Regions from separate parts of the Roseateles sp. GW821-FHT09B06 genome, predicted to be linked through region 2. Evidence: riboswitches for the same ligand, from Rfam matches in the RefSeq annotation. Region 2 holds a riboswitch; the other holds the start of a gene.

Region 1 (7,488 bases), on a different contig from region 2:
TCCTCGTTGACGGCCAGCGCATAGAGGTTGACCCAGTCCATCACCTGCAGCGGGTCGCGCAGCGCGGCCTCCGGGTTGGCGGTCAGGTCGCGGTGCAGCTGGGCGGCGCGGCGCTTGACCTTGAAGCCGCCGGGCAGGATGCCCTCGGTGCGGCAGCCGCGCGTCACGCAGTCCTGCATCACCTGCCAGATCTTCAGCAGGCCGGCGCGGGTGTCCTCGTCCGAGCGCCAATGGCGCTCGTTGCGGCGCATGACTTCCGCGATCGAGATGCCATGCTGCTGCGTCAGCGCCAGCAACTCGTCGCCGGTCTTGAAGGGATAGGGCAGGACCGTGGCGTCGGGCGCGATCACCTTCTGCTTCGAGCCGTCGGCTGCCACCTCGTCGCTGACGACGAAGCCGCCGCCCACCGAGTAGTAGATCCGGTTGGCGATTTCTGCGCCTTCGGCATCGAAGGCCAGGCAGCGCATGCCGTTGGCATGGAAGGGCAGGGACTCGCGCCGCTTGAAGACCAGGTCCTTGGCCTCGTCGAAGCCGATCCGATGCTCGCCGATCAGCCGCAGCTCGCCACCGCGGATGGCGGCCAGCAGCTCGGGAATCGCTTCCACGTCCACCGTGTCGGGCTCGTGGCCGGCCAGGCCCAGCAGCACGGCCTTGTCGCTGCCATGGCCCTTGCCGGTGGCGCCCAGGCTGCCGTAGAGCACGATCTGCACGCGTGCCGTGCGTTCGAGCAGCTGCTCATGCTTGAGCCGCAGGCCGAACAGCCGTGCCGCGCGCATCGGCCCCACGGTGTGGGAGCTCGATGGGCCGATGCCGATCTTGAAGAGGTCGAAAACGGAAACGGCCATCGTGGCTCCCTGGGTTCAGCCCTGATTCGAGGTCTTAGGCTTCGTACGCGGACAGTGGCAGGCAGGAGCAGAACAGGTTGCGGTCGCCGTAGACGTTGTCGACGCGGCCCACCGGCACCCAGTACTTCTGCTTGCGCAAGGTGGCCACCGGGTAGGCGGCGTCCTCGCGGCTGTAGCCGTGAGGCCATTCCGCCTTCAGCAGGCTCTCGGCCGTGTGCGGCGCATTCACCAGCGGATTGTCCTCCCGGGTCCAAGTCCCTGCCTCGATCTTGGCGATCTCGGCGCGGATGGCCAGCATCGCGTCGCAGAAGCGGTCCAGCTCGAACTTCGACTCCGATTCGGTGGGCTCCACCATCAGGGTGCCCGCGACCGGGAAGCTCAGCGTGGGCGCATGGAAGCCGTAGTCGATCAGGCGCTTGGCCACGTCCTCGGCGGACACGCCCGAGGTCTCCTTCAGCGGACGCAGGTCCAGGATGCACTCGTGGGCCACGCCGCCGCCCTTGACGCCGTCGATATTGCCGCTGAAGTGGATGTCGTAGTGATCGACCAAGCGGGCGGCCACGTAATTGGCCGACAGGATGGCGGTCTCGGTGGCCGCGGTCAGGCCGTCCGCGCCCATCATGCGCACATACATCCAGGAAATCGGCAGCACGGCCGCGTTGCCCAGCGGAGCCGCCGAGACGGCGCCGATGGCCGTTTCGGACCGATAGCCGGCCGCACGGTGCGTCGGTAGGAAGGGCACCAGATCGGCCACCACGCAGACCGGGCCGACGCCCGGGCCGCCGCCGCCGTGCGGGATGCAGAAGGTCTTGTGCAGGTTCAGGTGGCTGACGTCGCCGCCGAACTCGCCCGGCGCGGCCACGCCGACCAGCGCGTTCATGTTCGCGCCGTCCACATAGACGCGGCCGCCATGCGAGCGCACCAGTTGGCAGATCTCCTTCACATGGGTGTCGAACACGCCATAGGTGGAGGGGTAGGTGATCATGATGGCGGCCAGATTGGCACTGTGCTGCTCGCACTTGGCCTTCAGGTCGACCAGGTCGATATTGCCTTCCTTGTCGCACTTGGTCACGACCACCTGCATGCCCACCATCTGGGCCGAGGCCGGGTTGGTGCCATGGGCCGACTCTGGGATCAGGCAGATCTTGCGATGGCCTTCGCCGCGCGACTCGTGCCAGGCCTTGATGGCCAGCAGGCCGGCGTACTCGCCCTGCGAGCCGGCATTGGGCTGCAGGCTGATGCCGGCATAGCCGGTGGCCTGGCACAGCCAGTTGGTCAGTTGCTGATCCAGCAGCTCGTAGCCCTTGAGCTGGTCGCGCGGTGCGAAGGGGTGCACGGCGGCGAACTCGGGCCAGGTGATGGGGATCATCTCGCTGGTCGCGTTGAGCTTCATCGTGCAGGAGCCCAGCGGGATCATCGTGCGGTCCAGCGCCAGATCCTTGTCGGCCAGGGCGCGCAGATAGCGCAGCATCTCGGTTTCCGAGTGGTGCGTGTTGAAGACCGGATGGCTCAGGTAGGCGCTGGTGCGGGCCAGTTCGGCCGGAATCAGCGAGGCGATGCCCTTCTCGAAGGCGTCGAAACCGGCCACCGGGCGACCTTCGGCGAACACGCCCAGGATGGCGCGCAGCGCCTCGCGCGTCGTGGTCTCGTCCAGCGAGATGCCGACGCTGCCGGTGTCGGCACGGCGGAAGTTCATGCCGGCGGCTACGGCCGCGGCCAGCAGCACATCGGTCTTGGCGCCGGTCGTCACCTGCAGGGTGTCGAAGGCCGAGCCGTTGGCGACGGCGAAGCCCAGGGTCTTCAGGCCTTCGGCCAGCAGGGCCGTGTAGCTGGCCACGCGCTGAGCGATGCGCTTCAGGCCCTGCGGGCCGTGATAGACGGCGTACATGCTGGCCACCACCGCCGGCAGCACCTGGGCCGTGCAGATGTTCGAGGTGGCCTTCTCGCGGCGGATATGCTGCTCGCGGGTCTGCAGGGCCAGGCGGTAGGCGGGGTTGCCATGCGAGTCGACGCTGACGCCGACCAGACGGCCGGGCAGGTTGCGCTTGAATTCGTCCTTGCAGGCCATGTAGGCGGCATGCGGGCCGCCGTTGCACATGGGCATGCCGAAGCGCTGGGTCGTGCCCACCGCGATGTCGGCGCCTTGCTCGCCGGGCGCCTTCAGCAGGGTCAGCGCCAGCAGGTCGGCGGCGGCGATCAGCAGCGCGCCCTGGGCGTGCAGGGCATCGGCGATGGGCTGCAGCGGCCGGATCTCGCCGTTGACGCCGGGGTACTGCAGCAGCGCCGCGAAGCACTCGCTCTTGCCCGCGTCCTCGGCCTTGCCGACCTGCACCGTGAAGCCCAGCGGTTCGGCGCGGGTGCGCACCACTTCCAGGGTCTGCGGCAGCACGTCGTCGGCGACGAAGAAGATCTGGCTCTTGCTCTTGCCCACGCGGGCGGCCAGGGTCATGGCCTCGGCGGCCGAGGTGGCCTCGTCCAGCATCGAGCTGTTGGCGATCGCCATGCCGGTCAGGTCGGTCACCATGGTCTGGAAGTTGACCAGGGCCTCCATGCGGCCTTGCGAGATCTCGGCCTGGTAGGGCGTGTAGGCCGTGTACCAGGCGGGGTTCTCGAGGATGTTGCGCAGGATTACGCCCGGGGTCAGGGTGTCGTAGTAGCCCTGGCCGATATGACTGCTCAGCACCTTGTTCTGCCGGGCCAGCGCCTTCAGCTCGGCCAGGGCCTGGGCTTCGGTGGCGGCGGCGGGCAGGGCCATGCCTTGCGAGCGCTTGATGCTGGCGGGCACGATGGCCTCGATCAGCGCGCGGCGCGAGGCCTGGCCGATCACCGACAGCATGCCGGCCTCGTCGGCGGCATCGGGGCCGATGTGGCGGGCTTGGAATTCGGCGGCGTTCTCGAGCTCGCCCAGGGGCTTCAGCGCAGACATCAACATGGCAAACAATCCTTGCGATACAACAGCGGGCACCGGAGTGCCCGCCTTTCTTCTTTCTCTTACGACGATGGCTTCCGGACGATCAGCTGTTCTTGACCAGCTCGTCGTAGGCCGTGCCGTCCATCAGGCCGTCCAGTTCCGCGCCGTTGGCCAGCTTGACCTTGAAGAACCAGCCGCTCTTCAGCGGATCGCTGTTGGCCAGCGAGGGGTCGTTGCGCAACTCCTCGTTGACCTCGGTGATCTCGCCCGACACGGGCATGTAGACGTCGGCGGCGGCCTTGACCGACTCCACCACGCCGGCCACTTCCTTGGCGGCATAGCTCTTGCCGATCTCGGGCAGGTCGACAAAGACCACGTCGCCCAGCGCGTCCTGGGCGTGGACCGTGATGCCCACGGTGACGGTGCCGTCGCCTTCGATCTGGATCCACTCGTGGTCGGCGGTGTACTTGATGGTGCTCATGGGCTGCTCCGTGATGTTTTGAGGGTTGCGGGAGGGGTGAATCAACCGCGGAAGTATCCGTTGGGCGTGAAGGGCGTGGAAGACACCGTCATCGGCGTGCGCTTGTCGCGCACCAGCGCGAACAGCTCGGTGCCCAGCGTGGCGTGGCTGGTCTTCACATAGGCCAGGGCCACCGGCTTGCCGACCGTGGGGCCCAGGGTGCCGCTGGTGACGGTGCCGACCTCGGCACCGCTGGCGTCCACCAGCTTGGCGCCCTCGCGCACCGGCATGCGCTCGCTGCTGACCAGGCCGACGCGCTTCTTCGCGGCACCTTCGGCGAACTGACGGTCGATCACGGCCGCACCGGGATAGCCGCCGGCGCGGGCGCCGCCGGCGCGGCGCACCTTCTGGATTGCCCAGGTGAGAGACGCTTCCACCGGCGTGGTCGCGGTGTCGATGTCATGGCCGTAGAGGCACAGGCCGGCTTCCAGGCGCAGCGAGTCGCGGGCGCCCAGGCCGATCGGCTTGACCTCGGGTTGGGCCAGCAGCTTGCGCGCCAGCGCCACGGCCTGGTCCTGGTGCACCGAGATCTCGAAGCCGTCCTCGCCGGTGTAGCCGGAACGGGTGATGAAGCTCGGGATGCCGTCCAGCTCGAAGAAGCCGCCGGTCATGAAGACCAGTTGCTTGACGTCGGCATTCAGCCTTGCCAGCGCGTCCACGGCCTGCGGCCCCTGCAGCGCCAGCAGCGCCTGCTCGGGGCTGGGGATCACCCGGCAGTCATCACCAAACCTGCTGCCGATCTTGGCCTGCAAATGGGCGATGTCCTGTTCCTTGCAGCCGGCGTTCACCACGACGAACAGGTCGTCCGGGCGGCGGCAGATCATCAGGTCGTCCAGGATGCCGCCCTTGTCGTCGGTGAACAGGGCATAGCGCTGCTTGAACAGGCCCAGGTCGATCACGTCGACCGGCACCAGGGTTTCCAGGGCCGCCGCGGCCTGCGCGCCGACCAGGCGCAGCTGGCCCATGTGGGAGACGTCGAACAGGCCGGCCGCGGCGCGCGTGTGCTTGTGCTCGGCCATCACGCCGGCGGGGTATTGCACCGGCATGTCGTAGCCGCCGAAAGGCACCATCTTGGCGCCGAGTTCGATGTGCAGCGCGTGCAGGGGGGTGGTCTTGAGCGGGGCGGCGGAATCGGCAGCGGACATGAGGAAAACTCCGAGGGCATTCGTCAGACCCACGACCCGAGTCGTGGGGAAATATGCCCTCGCTGTCCGCTTTACCTGAGAGATTGGCCACCAGCCTTTCCCTGTGGAATACGGCCAGCGGCTTGCCCCTTCGGTGGGCGGACTCCGGGGTCCGCCTCTCTCCAGTGAGGAACGCTCCGGTCGGAGCGTCTTGCCAGTCCTTTTGCCTGAGCGTTCGCAGCCCGGGATCAACCCATGCCACTGCGCCTTCGGCGGCCCCCACGAGGGGGACTCTCTCCTGACGCGGCGGATTGTAGCGGCGCTTTGGACGCCACCGGATGCAAATCGTCGGTGCGGGACGAACTCAGGCCTTGAAACCGCCGTCGATGGTCAGGCTGGCGCCGGTCACGAAACCGGCCTCCGGGCCGGCGACATAGGCCACCATGCCGGCGATCTCGTCCGGATGCGCATGGCGCTGCAGCGCCATCAGGCCGTGCAGGCCGGCCGCGAAGTCGCCGCTCTCGGGGTTCATGTCGGTGTTGGTCGGGCCGGGCTGCACGTTGTTGACGGTGATCCCCCTCGGGCCCAGGTCGCGCGCCATGCCCTGCACCAGGCCCTGCAGCGCCGACTTGCTCATCGCGTAGGCGCTGCCGCCGGGGAAGGGCATGCGCTCGGCATTGGTGCTGCCGATATTGATGATGCGGCCGCCCGCACCCATGTGCGGCAGCGCGGCCTTGGCGGCGACGAAGACGGCGCGCACATTGACGGCCAGGGTCTTGTCGAAGTCCTCCAGCGAGAAGGCGTCCACCGGCCCCAGCAGCAGCACGCCGGCGTTGTTCACCAGGATGTCGATGCGACCACCCAGTTGCGCCGCGGCGGCGTCGATGGCGCCGCTCAAGGCCACGGCGTCGGCCGCATCGGACTTGAAGGCCAGGGCGCGACCACCGTCCGCCACGATGTCCTGGACCAGCTCGTCGGCCGCGGCGGCGGAGTTTTGGTAGGTGAAGGCGACGGCGGCGCCGTCACGGGCCAGGCGGCGGACGATGGCGGCACCGATGCCGCGGGCGCCGCCGGTGACGAAGGCGACCTTGCCGGAGAGGGGCTTGTTCATGATGCTGTGCTCGGGAAATGGAGTGAATGTGAATCCAGTATGGGCAGTGCATTGCGATGTTTGTAGCTATGAATCTGGAATATCAGCCTCAACCATCGATATAAGATGGACGCGTGGAATCGCTCAATCTGCTCGAATCCTTCCTCCAGAGCGCCGAGACCGGCAGCTTCTCGGCCGCCGCGCGGCGCCTGGGGCTGACGCCGGCGGCGGTGAGCAAGAACGTCGCGCGGCTCGAGCTGCGCCTGGGCCTGCGGCTGTTCCAGCGCAGCACCCGGCTGCTGACCCTGACCGTTGGCGGCGAACGCTTTCTGCGCGAGGTGGCCGGGCCGCATGCCAGTCTGCTGGACGCCTTCGCCGGCGCGGCGCAGGACGAGGAGGGCCAGCCCGCGGGCGAACTGAAGGTGGGCGTCGGCGTGGCGTTCGGGCGCCAGTACCTGCTGCCGCTGCTGGATGAGTTCCTGCGGCGCTATCCGGCCATCGTGTTGGACTGGCATTTCGACAATCGCCAGGTCGACCTGATCGGTGGCGGCTTCGACGTAGCCATCGGCGGCGGCATCGAGCTGCCGCAGGGCGTGGTGGCGCGCGAGCTGGCGCGCACCCATGTGATCGCGGTGGCCTCGCCCGCCTTTGTGGCGAAGCATATGGCCGGGCGGCCGCTGCCGGCGCATCCAGCCGAGCTGGCGGGGCTGGACGCCATCGTGCGCCGCTCCGTCATGACCGGCCGGCTGCGCAACTGGGTCTTGCGCAATGCGGCCGGTGAGGAAGCCCCGGTCGAGTGCCGCACGCGGCTGATCTTCGACGACCCGGAGGCCATGGCCCAGGCGGCCATGCAGGGTCTGGGCATCGCATTGCTGCCAACGCCGCACGCCTGGCCGGGGCTGCAGTGCGGCGCGCTGCAGCGCCTATTGCCCGGCTGGTCGGTGGACCAGGGGCCGATCTCGCTGTACTACCCTCACAAGAAGCTCCTGCCTTCGCGC
Region 2 (7,488 bases):
CGCGGCGCCACCAGTTCCCATGCCGCCCGCACGTCGGCGCGCAGCTGGGCCTCGCTCTCGATGCGGCCCGTGCTCTTGCCGTAGCCGCGGTAGTCCAGCATGAAGAGGTCGTAGCCGGCCCGGCGATAGAAGTCGGCGTTGACGAACCAGCTCTGCAGGCTGCCGGCATTGCCATGCAGGAAGAAGATCAGCCCCTTGGGCGCCGGCAGCTGCAGATGCAGGGCCGAGAGCCGCGCGCCGGGCACCTCGATCACGCGCTCCGTCACATCGGCGCCGAACTCGAAGCGGTGCGCGGCCGGCAGCGGCTCGGGCATGAACAGCAGGCGCTCCTGACGCCAGTACAGCCAGGCCAGCGGCAGCGCGTAGGCGCCCAGGCCCAGCGCGAGCGCAAGCAGCGCGCGTCCCGCGACGTTCACGCGGGCCGGCCGATCAGGGCCACCGTGCGGTAGGGTACCCACAGGCCCTCGCCGACCGTCGCGAAACGCTCGAACAGCGGCCGCAACGCCGCCACGACGGTGCGGCCCGCCGCACTGTCGCGCGCCGGCATGTAGGAGCGCGAGAACACCAGGGCCTCCAGCCCGGCGGCATCAAGCCGGTGCGCATGCGGCCAGGCCCGCTCGCTCACCTGGCCCGCCCCGAAAAAGCACGGCACCGCGCTGCGGTCCTCGTGCGCCAGCAGGGCCGCTCGCTTGGCGCCGCCGAACTCGGCGAACAGCTCGTCCAGCGCGCGGTGCAGCGGCGTGTCGAGCACGCGGTCGTTCCAGATCAGCGCCACCGCGGCACCGGGCCTGAGCACCCGCAGGGCCTCGGCGCGCGCCGCCTCGACCTCGAACCAGTGGAAGGCCTGGGCCGCGGTCAGCAGGTCGACGCTGGCATCCGCCAGCGGCAGCGCCTCGGCACGGCCGGCGCTGCTGCGATAGCCCGGCTGGTCGCCCAGCCAGGCATCCGCCGCGGCGCGCATCTCGTCGCTGGGTTCGATCGCGTGCACGGTCCAGCCGCGTGCCAGCAGGCCGGCGCTCAGCAGCCCGGTGCCGGCGCCGATATCGGCGATCATGGGCTGCGGCGGCAGGCATTCGGCCAGCGCGTCGAACAGCGCGGCCGGATAGTCGGGGCGCGAGGCCGCGTAGTCGCGCACCTTGGGGCCGAAGATCCGGCCGGTGCCGCCCTCGGCACTGTACTGGGCGCGCAAGCGCGCGCCGCTGTCGGGTTCATGGTCCATGAACCCGCATGCTACCGGGCCAGACGCATCAGCTTGCCGCTGTCGGTCAGCAGCAGCAGGGCGCCGTCCGGCGCCTGGCGCACATCGCGGAAGCGCTCGCCCAGGTTCGCGAACATGGCCTCGCGGCCGACCACCGCATTGCCGCTGAGCTGCAGCCGCCACAGCGCCTGGCCGGCCAGCGCGCCGGAGAACAGCTGTCCGCGCCATTCGGGGAACATGCTGCCGGTGTAGAAGGCCAGGCCCGCCGGCGCGATCGAGGTCGGCACCCAGTAGCTCAGCGGTTCGACATAGGTCGGCGCATGGGTGCCGCCGCCGATGCGGCAGGCCTCGCCGACCGGTGCGCCGTAGTTGCAGCCGTAGCTCTTCACCGGCCAGCCGTAGTTGGCCCCGGCCCGCGCGATATTGATCTCGTCGCCGCCCTGCGGCCCATGGTCGCTGAGCCACAGCTCGCCGGTCTCGGGGTGCAGGGCCGCCCCCTGCGGATTGCGCAGGCCGATGCTCCACAGCCCCGGCCGCGCGCCGGCGCCGAAGTCCGGGTTGTCGGCCGGCACGCTGCCGTCGCGTTTGATCCGCACCACCTTGCCCAGGGTCTGCACCGGGTCCTGGGCCGGGCTGCCCTGCATGCGCTCGCCCAGGGTGATGAACAGCGTCTTGTCGCGCCCGAACACCAGGCGCGAGCCATAGTGGCCGCTGCCCGCGACCTTGGGGGCTTGGCGGAAGATCACCGCCACGTCCTGCAAGGCATTGCCGACCAGCCGGCCGCGCAGCACCGCGGTGCCGGCACGGCCGGCCTCGGCGCCGCTGCCCGGCTCGGCATAGCTGAGGTAGACCCAGGGGCTGCCGCTGGCGAAGTCGGGATCGAGCGCCACATCGAGCAGGCCGCCCTGGCCGCCGGCGCTGACGGCCGGCACGCCGGCGATGTTGGCCAGGGTGCTGCGGCCGTCGGCCGCCAGGCGCAGCAGGCTGCCGGCCTTCTGCGTCACCAGCATCTCGCCGCCCGGCAGCAGGGCCAGGGCCCAGGGGCTGGACAGGCCGCTGTGCAGGATGCTCGGCTGCGGCGCAGCGGCGGGGCCGGGCGCGGCACCGCTCCCGCTCCCGCCGCCTCCGCCGCAGGCCATCACGGCAGCAACGGCAACTGCCAGGAGGGCCAGGTCGGCACGGCTGATCGTCATCGAGGGACTCCGTCCATGATCGGCCAGAGTCTAGGCCGACTCGCCGGATTGCCGAGCACATCGCATACACTCCGTCACGGATTCAGGAGAGTGCCGCAGCCCCAGGGCTGCGGCCGCCGAAGGCGCAAGCTCCCATACTCGCTCAGGCCCCGTACTGGATCCGCAACATGCCGAATGCTGGAGAGTGCGCCGCTGCAAGGGCGGCGCCACCGAAGGAGCAAGGCGCGCACCGGGTGGTGTTTCGCGCCGAATCTCTCAGGTACCAAGGACAGCGGGAGCGGCGCGCGTCAGGCGCGGCACGCTCCGGGTTTCCTTCGCCATCGCAAGGCCCGCGGCCGTCGTCACGCCTGCGCGGAACTCCTGTCGGGAGTGTTCTTCCATGCATGTCATCGTTCTGGGCGCCGGCGTCACCGGCATCACCACGGCCTGGTATCTGCGCCAGCAGGGCCACGAGGTCACCGTCATCGAACGCCAGCCGGCCGCCGGCCTGGAAACCAGCTTCGCCAACGGCGGCCAGATCTCGGTCTCGCATGCCGAGCCCTGGGCCAACCCGGGCGCGCCGCTGAAGGTCTTGAAATGGCTGATGAAGGAGGATGCGCCGCTGCTGTTCCGGCTGCGCGCGGATCCGGCGCAATGGCGCTGGGGCCTGGCCTTCCTGCGCGAATGCCTGCCGGGCCGCACCGCCCACAACATCCGCAACATCGTCAGCCTGGGCCTGTACAGCCGCGCCAAGCTGCGCGAGCTGCGCGCCGCCACCGGCATCCAGTACGAGCAACGCAGCCAGGGCATCCTGCACTTCTACACCAGCGAGGCCGAGTACGCGGCTGCACAGGAGCCGGCGCGCCTGATGCGCGAGCAGGGCTGCGAGCTGGACATGAAGACGCCGGACGAATGCGTAGCCATCGAGCCGGCGCTGGCGCAATGCCGCGACAGGATCGTCGGCGGCAGCATGACGCCCAGCGACGAATCGGGCGACGCCCACCGCTTCACCCAGGAACTGGCGCGGCGCTGCGCCGAGGCCGGCGTGCGCTTTCGCTACGAGACCCGCTTGCTGGGCCTGGAGCAAGGCGGCGGTGGCATCCGGCAGGCGGTCGTGGCCGACGCGGCGGGCCGCGTCGAGCAGCTGCGCGGCGAGGCCTATGTGCTGTGCCTGGGCTCCTTCAGCCGCGCCTTCGCGCGCGAGCTGGGCGTAGATCTGAACATCTACCCCGCCAAGGGCTACTCGGTCACCCTGCCGGTGACGTCCCCCGAGCACAGCTACCAGGTCTCGCTGACCGACGACGAGTACAAGCTGGTGTTCTCGCGCCTGGGCGAGCGCCTGCGCATCGCCGGCACGGCCGAGCTGAACGGCTACGACACCAGCCTGAATCTGCGCCGCTGCGAGGCCATCGTGCGGCGCACGCGCGAGCTGTTCCCGCGAATGATGGAAGGCCAGACCGATGCCGATCCCGAGGGAAATGGCGCCCAGTTCTGGACCGGCCTGCGCCCGGCCACGCCGTCCAACCTGCCCTATATCGGCCGCAGCCGGATCGGCAATCTGTTCCTCAACACCGGCCATGGCACCCTGGGCTGGACGCACAGCTGCGGCTCGGCCGCGGCGATCGCCGACATCGTCGGCGGCCGCGCGCCGGAGCTGGACTACGCCTTCACCGGGCTGGAGCGGGGGCAGGTCTTGATGCGCCCCGGGCTGGCGGGCTGATCCGCCCGCGCATGCGCGCAAGGCCTCTTGCCGGCCCGGCGCGCATGCCCTACCCTGGGGTCACAGCTCCAAAGGAGTGCGCCATGGCCGATGACAGCACGAGTCCCGTCCACCCCGGCATTGCCGCGATCCGGACCCTGGCCCTGGTAGGGCCGGCCGGCGCCGGCAAGACCAGCCTGGCCGAGGCCTTGCTGTTGCGCGCCGGCAGCATCGGCAGCGCGGGCAGCGTCGAGCGCGGCAACACGGTCAGCGACTTCGACCCGCTGGAAAGGCGCATGCAGCATTCGCTGCAGACCAGCCTGGTGCATATGCGCCACGCCGGTCTGCGCCTGCATGTGGTGGACACGCCCGGCGCACCGGACTTCGTCGGCCAGTCGCTGCCGGCGCTGGAGGCGGTGGACACGGCCGTGGTGGTGGTCAACGCCCAGAACGGCATCGAGCTGATGGCCTCGCGCATGATGGAGGCGGCCGCGCGGCGCGGCCTGTGCCGCGTCATCGTGGTCAACAAGATCGATGCCCCCGGCGTCGACCTGCCCGGCCTGCTGGAGCAGTTGCGCCAGACCTTCGGCCGCGAATGCCTGCCGCTGAACCTGCCGAGCGGCGGCGCCGCCCAGGTGCAGGACTGCTTCTACTGCAAGGACGGCGCGGCCGACTTCGCCTCGGTGGCGCAGGCCCACCAGGCCCTGGTGGAACAGGTGGTCGAGGTGGACGCGGCCTTCGTCGACCGCTACCTGAACGAGGGCGATGTCGACCCCAGCGAGCTGCATGCGCCGCTCGAGCAGGCGCTGCGCGAGGGGCACCTGATCCCGGTGTGCTTCGCCTCGGCCAGGAGCGGCGCCGGCGTGGCCGAGCTGCTGGACGTGATCGAGCGCCTGCTGCCCAACCCGGCCGAGGGCAACCCGCCGCAGTTCCTGCGTGGTGAGGGGCCGGACGCGCTGCCGCTGCAGGCCCTGCCCGAGCCCGGCGCCCATGTGCTGGCCCATGTGTTCAAGATCGTCGCCGACCCCTATCTGGGCAAGATGGGCGTGCTGCGCGTGCACCAGGGCACGCTGAGCAAGAACAGCCAGCTGCTGGTGGGGCATGCGCGCAAGCCCTTTCGCGTCGGCCATCTGTTCATGCTGCAGGGCAAGGAGCATGTGGAAGTGGACGAGGCCCTGCCGGGCGATCTCTGCGCGATCGCCAAGGTCGAGGAGCTGCATTACGACGCGGTGCTGCACGACGCGCCCGAGGACGAGCATATCCACCTCGCGCCGCTGGACTTCCCGGTGCCGGTGCACGGCCTGGCGATCAGCCCGGCGCGCCACGGCGACGAGCAGCGCCTGTGGGAGATCCTGAACCGCCTGGTGGACGAGGACCCCTGCCTGAAGGTGGAGCATGTGGCGGTGACCAACGAGACCCTGGTCTACGGCCTGGGCGAGCTGCATCTGCGCCTGCTGCTGGAGCGGCTGCGCGAAACCTATCGCTTCGAGGTGACGACCAAGGAGCCCAGCATCGCCTACCGCGAGACCATCTCGGCGCCGGCCGAGGGCCATTACCGCCACAAGAAGCAGAGCGGCGGCGCGGGCCAGTTCGGCGAGGTCTATCTGCGCATCGAGCCGCTGGCGCGCGGTGCCGGCTTCGAGTTCGTCGACGCGGTCAAGGGCGGCACCATCCCCGGCCAGTTCATGCCGGCGGTCGAGAAGGGCGTGCGCTCGGCCCTGGCCAGCGGCGTGATCTCGGGCCATCCGCTGGTGGACCTGAAGGTCACGGTGTTCGACGGCAAGCACCATTCGGTCGACAGCAAGGAGATCGCCTTCGTCACGGCCGGCCGCAAGGCCCTGATCGTGGCGGTGCGCGAGGCACGGCCACTGGTGCTGGAGCCCATCGTCAACGTCGAGATCAGCGCGCCCGAGGTCTCGATGGGCGACATCACCGGCGATCTGGCGGCGCGGCGCGGCCAGGTGAACGGCACGCGCTCGGCCGTGCCCGGCGTGATCACGGTGCAGGGCCTGGCGCCGCTGGCCGAGCTGTCGAACTACCAGACCCGGCTCAATGCGATGACCAGCGGCCAGGGCCGCTACACCCTGGCGCTGTCGCACTACGAGCCGGTGCCGCCCAACACCCAGGCCCAGTTGGTGGGCGCCTACAAGGTGCGCGACGAGGAGTAGGGCCGCGGCCGACTTACTTCGGCGCCGAGGCCGCCGCCCTGGCCTGCGCGCGGAACTTCTCCAGCTGCGCCAGCCATTCGGTCCAGTCCTGCGGCCCGGTCTCGTAGCGCTTCTTCAGGTTCGCCAGCACATGGCCCCAGGCGCGGTCGAAATAGGTGTAGGCCTTGTCCCATTCGCCGCCGTCGCCCCAGCCGGTGTGATGCAGCCGCACCCGCGTCTGACTCCCGCTCAGGGGCTCGAAACGCACGATCACGAAGGTGCGCTGCGCGCGGGCCTCGGGCAGGTGGGGCGGGGCGTTCCAGTCGAAGCTGATCATCTTCCCGGGCTGCAGGGCCAGGAAGCGCATCTCATCGGCCCCCTTCATACCGGGTTCGGCACCGGGGTCGATATAGATCTGGAAGGCGCCGCCGACCTTGGGCTCGATGCGGGCGTCGGGCGCGAAGAAGGCGACGATGCCCTCGCGCGTGGTCCAGCTCGCCCAGGCCTGGTCCAGGCTGGCATTGATGGTCACTTCTTTATCAAGGCTGCGCTCGGTCGCGCCGGCCTGAGCTGCCAGCGCCAGCAGGGTCAGCAGCAGGGCGCGCCGTAGAAAGGAGGCGGGACGAGGCATGGCAAATCTCCTTGGCCAGGGCCTTGGATCAAGGCAGCTTTATCATACGCATATGTCCACCGCCCCCCGGGACGTCGCGCAGATCCGTTTGGACAATGCGCTGCTCCTGTTTGAAGAGTTCGTCACCGCCACCGTCAAACACCCCGACGCCGCCACCCTGCGCGGACTCGAGCGGCGTTTCGCGGAGCGCTTGCAGATCCAGCCTAGCTATTGGAGCCAGATCAAGAGCCGCTCGCGCCAGATCGGCGAGCGGCTGGCACGCCAGTTCGAGCAGCTGTGCCACAAGCCGCCGGGCTGGATGGACCTGGAGCATGCCGCGCATGGCACGGCCGGTGCGGCCGGTGCGGCCATCGCGGCGCAGGAGTCGCCGCCCAGCCTGCCGCAGGACGACGATGAACGCTTCATCGTCGGCCTGGTGCTGACCTACTACCGCCGCCACCCGCAGCGCGCCCGCACCCGGCTGCTGGACCTGCTGGGCGAGGTACTGACGCCGCCGAGCGCCGGCGCTGCGCCAGCGCCGGCCGCGGCCCGGCCTGGCGGCCCGCCGACCGGCGTGGCCAAGCCGACAGCCGCCCCGGTGGACGATGCCGCCGAGGCCTGGCGCCGGCTGCAGCAAGGCATCGCGCCGCTGAAAAGCAGGA

Evidence for each region. A riboswitch is a leader RNA that binds a small molecule or an ion and turns the genes downstream of it on or off. The one in region 2 is predicted to bind glycine.
Region 1: linked by a shared signal. The riboswitch ahead of gcvT (glycine cleavage system aminomethyltransferase GcvT) and the one ahead of AC07OQ_RS23230 (D-amino acid dehydrogenase) in region 2 are both predicted to bind glycine.

Annotation. Positions count from the first base shown of each region.
Region 1 covers NZ_JBWKPM010000001.1:16,744-24,231, forward strand. Annotated here, with positions in the region: gene AC07OQ_RS00080 (L-serine ammonia-lyase) at 1-845, opposite strand, end outside; gene gcvP (aminomethyl-transferring glycine dehydrogenase) at 880-3,777, opposite strand; gene gcvH (glycine cleavage system protein GcvH) at 3,860-4,237, opposite strand; gene gcvT (glycine cleavage system aminomethyltransferase GcvT) at 4,279-5,421, opposite strand; glycine riboswitch at 5,474-5,596, opposite strand; glycine riboswitch at 5,606-5,711, opposite strand; gene AC07OQ_RS00100 (SDR family oxidoreductase) at 5,765-6,511, opposite strand; gene AC07OQ_RS00105 (LysR family transcriptional regulator) at 6,625-7,488, shown strand, end outside.
Region 2 covers NZ_JBWKPM010000042.1:20,552-28,039, forward strand. Annotated here, with positions in the region: gene AC07OQ_RS23215 (alpha/beta hydrolase) at 1-416, opposite strand, end outside; gene AC07OQ_RS23220 (class I SAM-dependent methyltransferase) at 413-1,219, opposite strand; gene AC07OQ_RS23225 (PQQ-dependent sugar dehydrogenase) at 1,231-2,391, opposite strand; glycine riboswitch at 2,465-2,558, shown strand; glycine riboswitch at 2,559-2,673, shown strand; gene AC07OQ_RS23230 (D-amino acid dehydrogenase) at 2,771-4,090, shown strand; gene fusA (elongation factor G) at 4,174-6,237, shown strand; gene AC07OQ_RS23240 (SRPBCC family protein) at 6,251-6,847, opposite strand; gene AC07OQ_RS23245 (hypothetical protein) at 6,900-7,488, shown strand, end outside.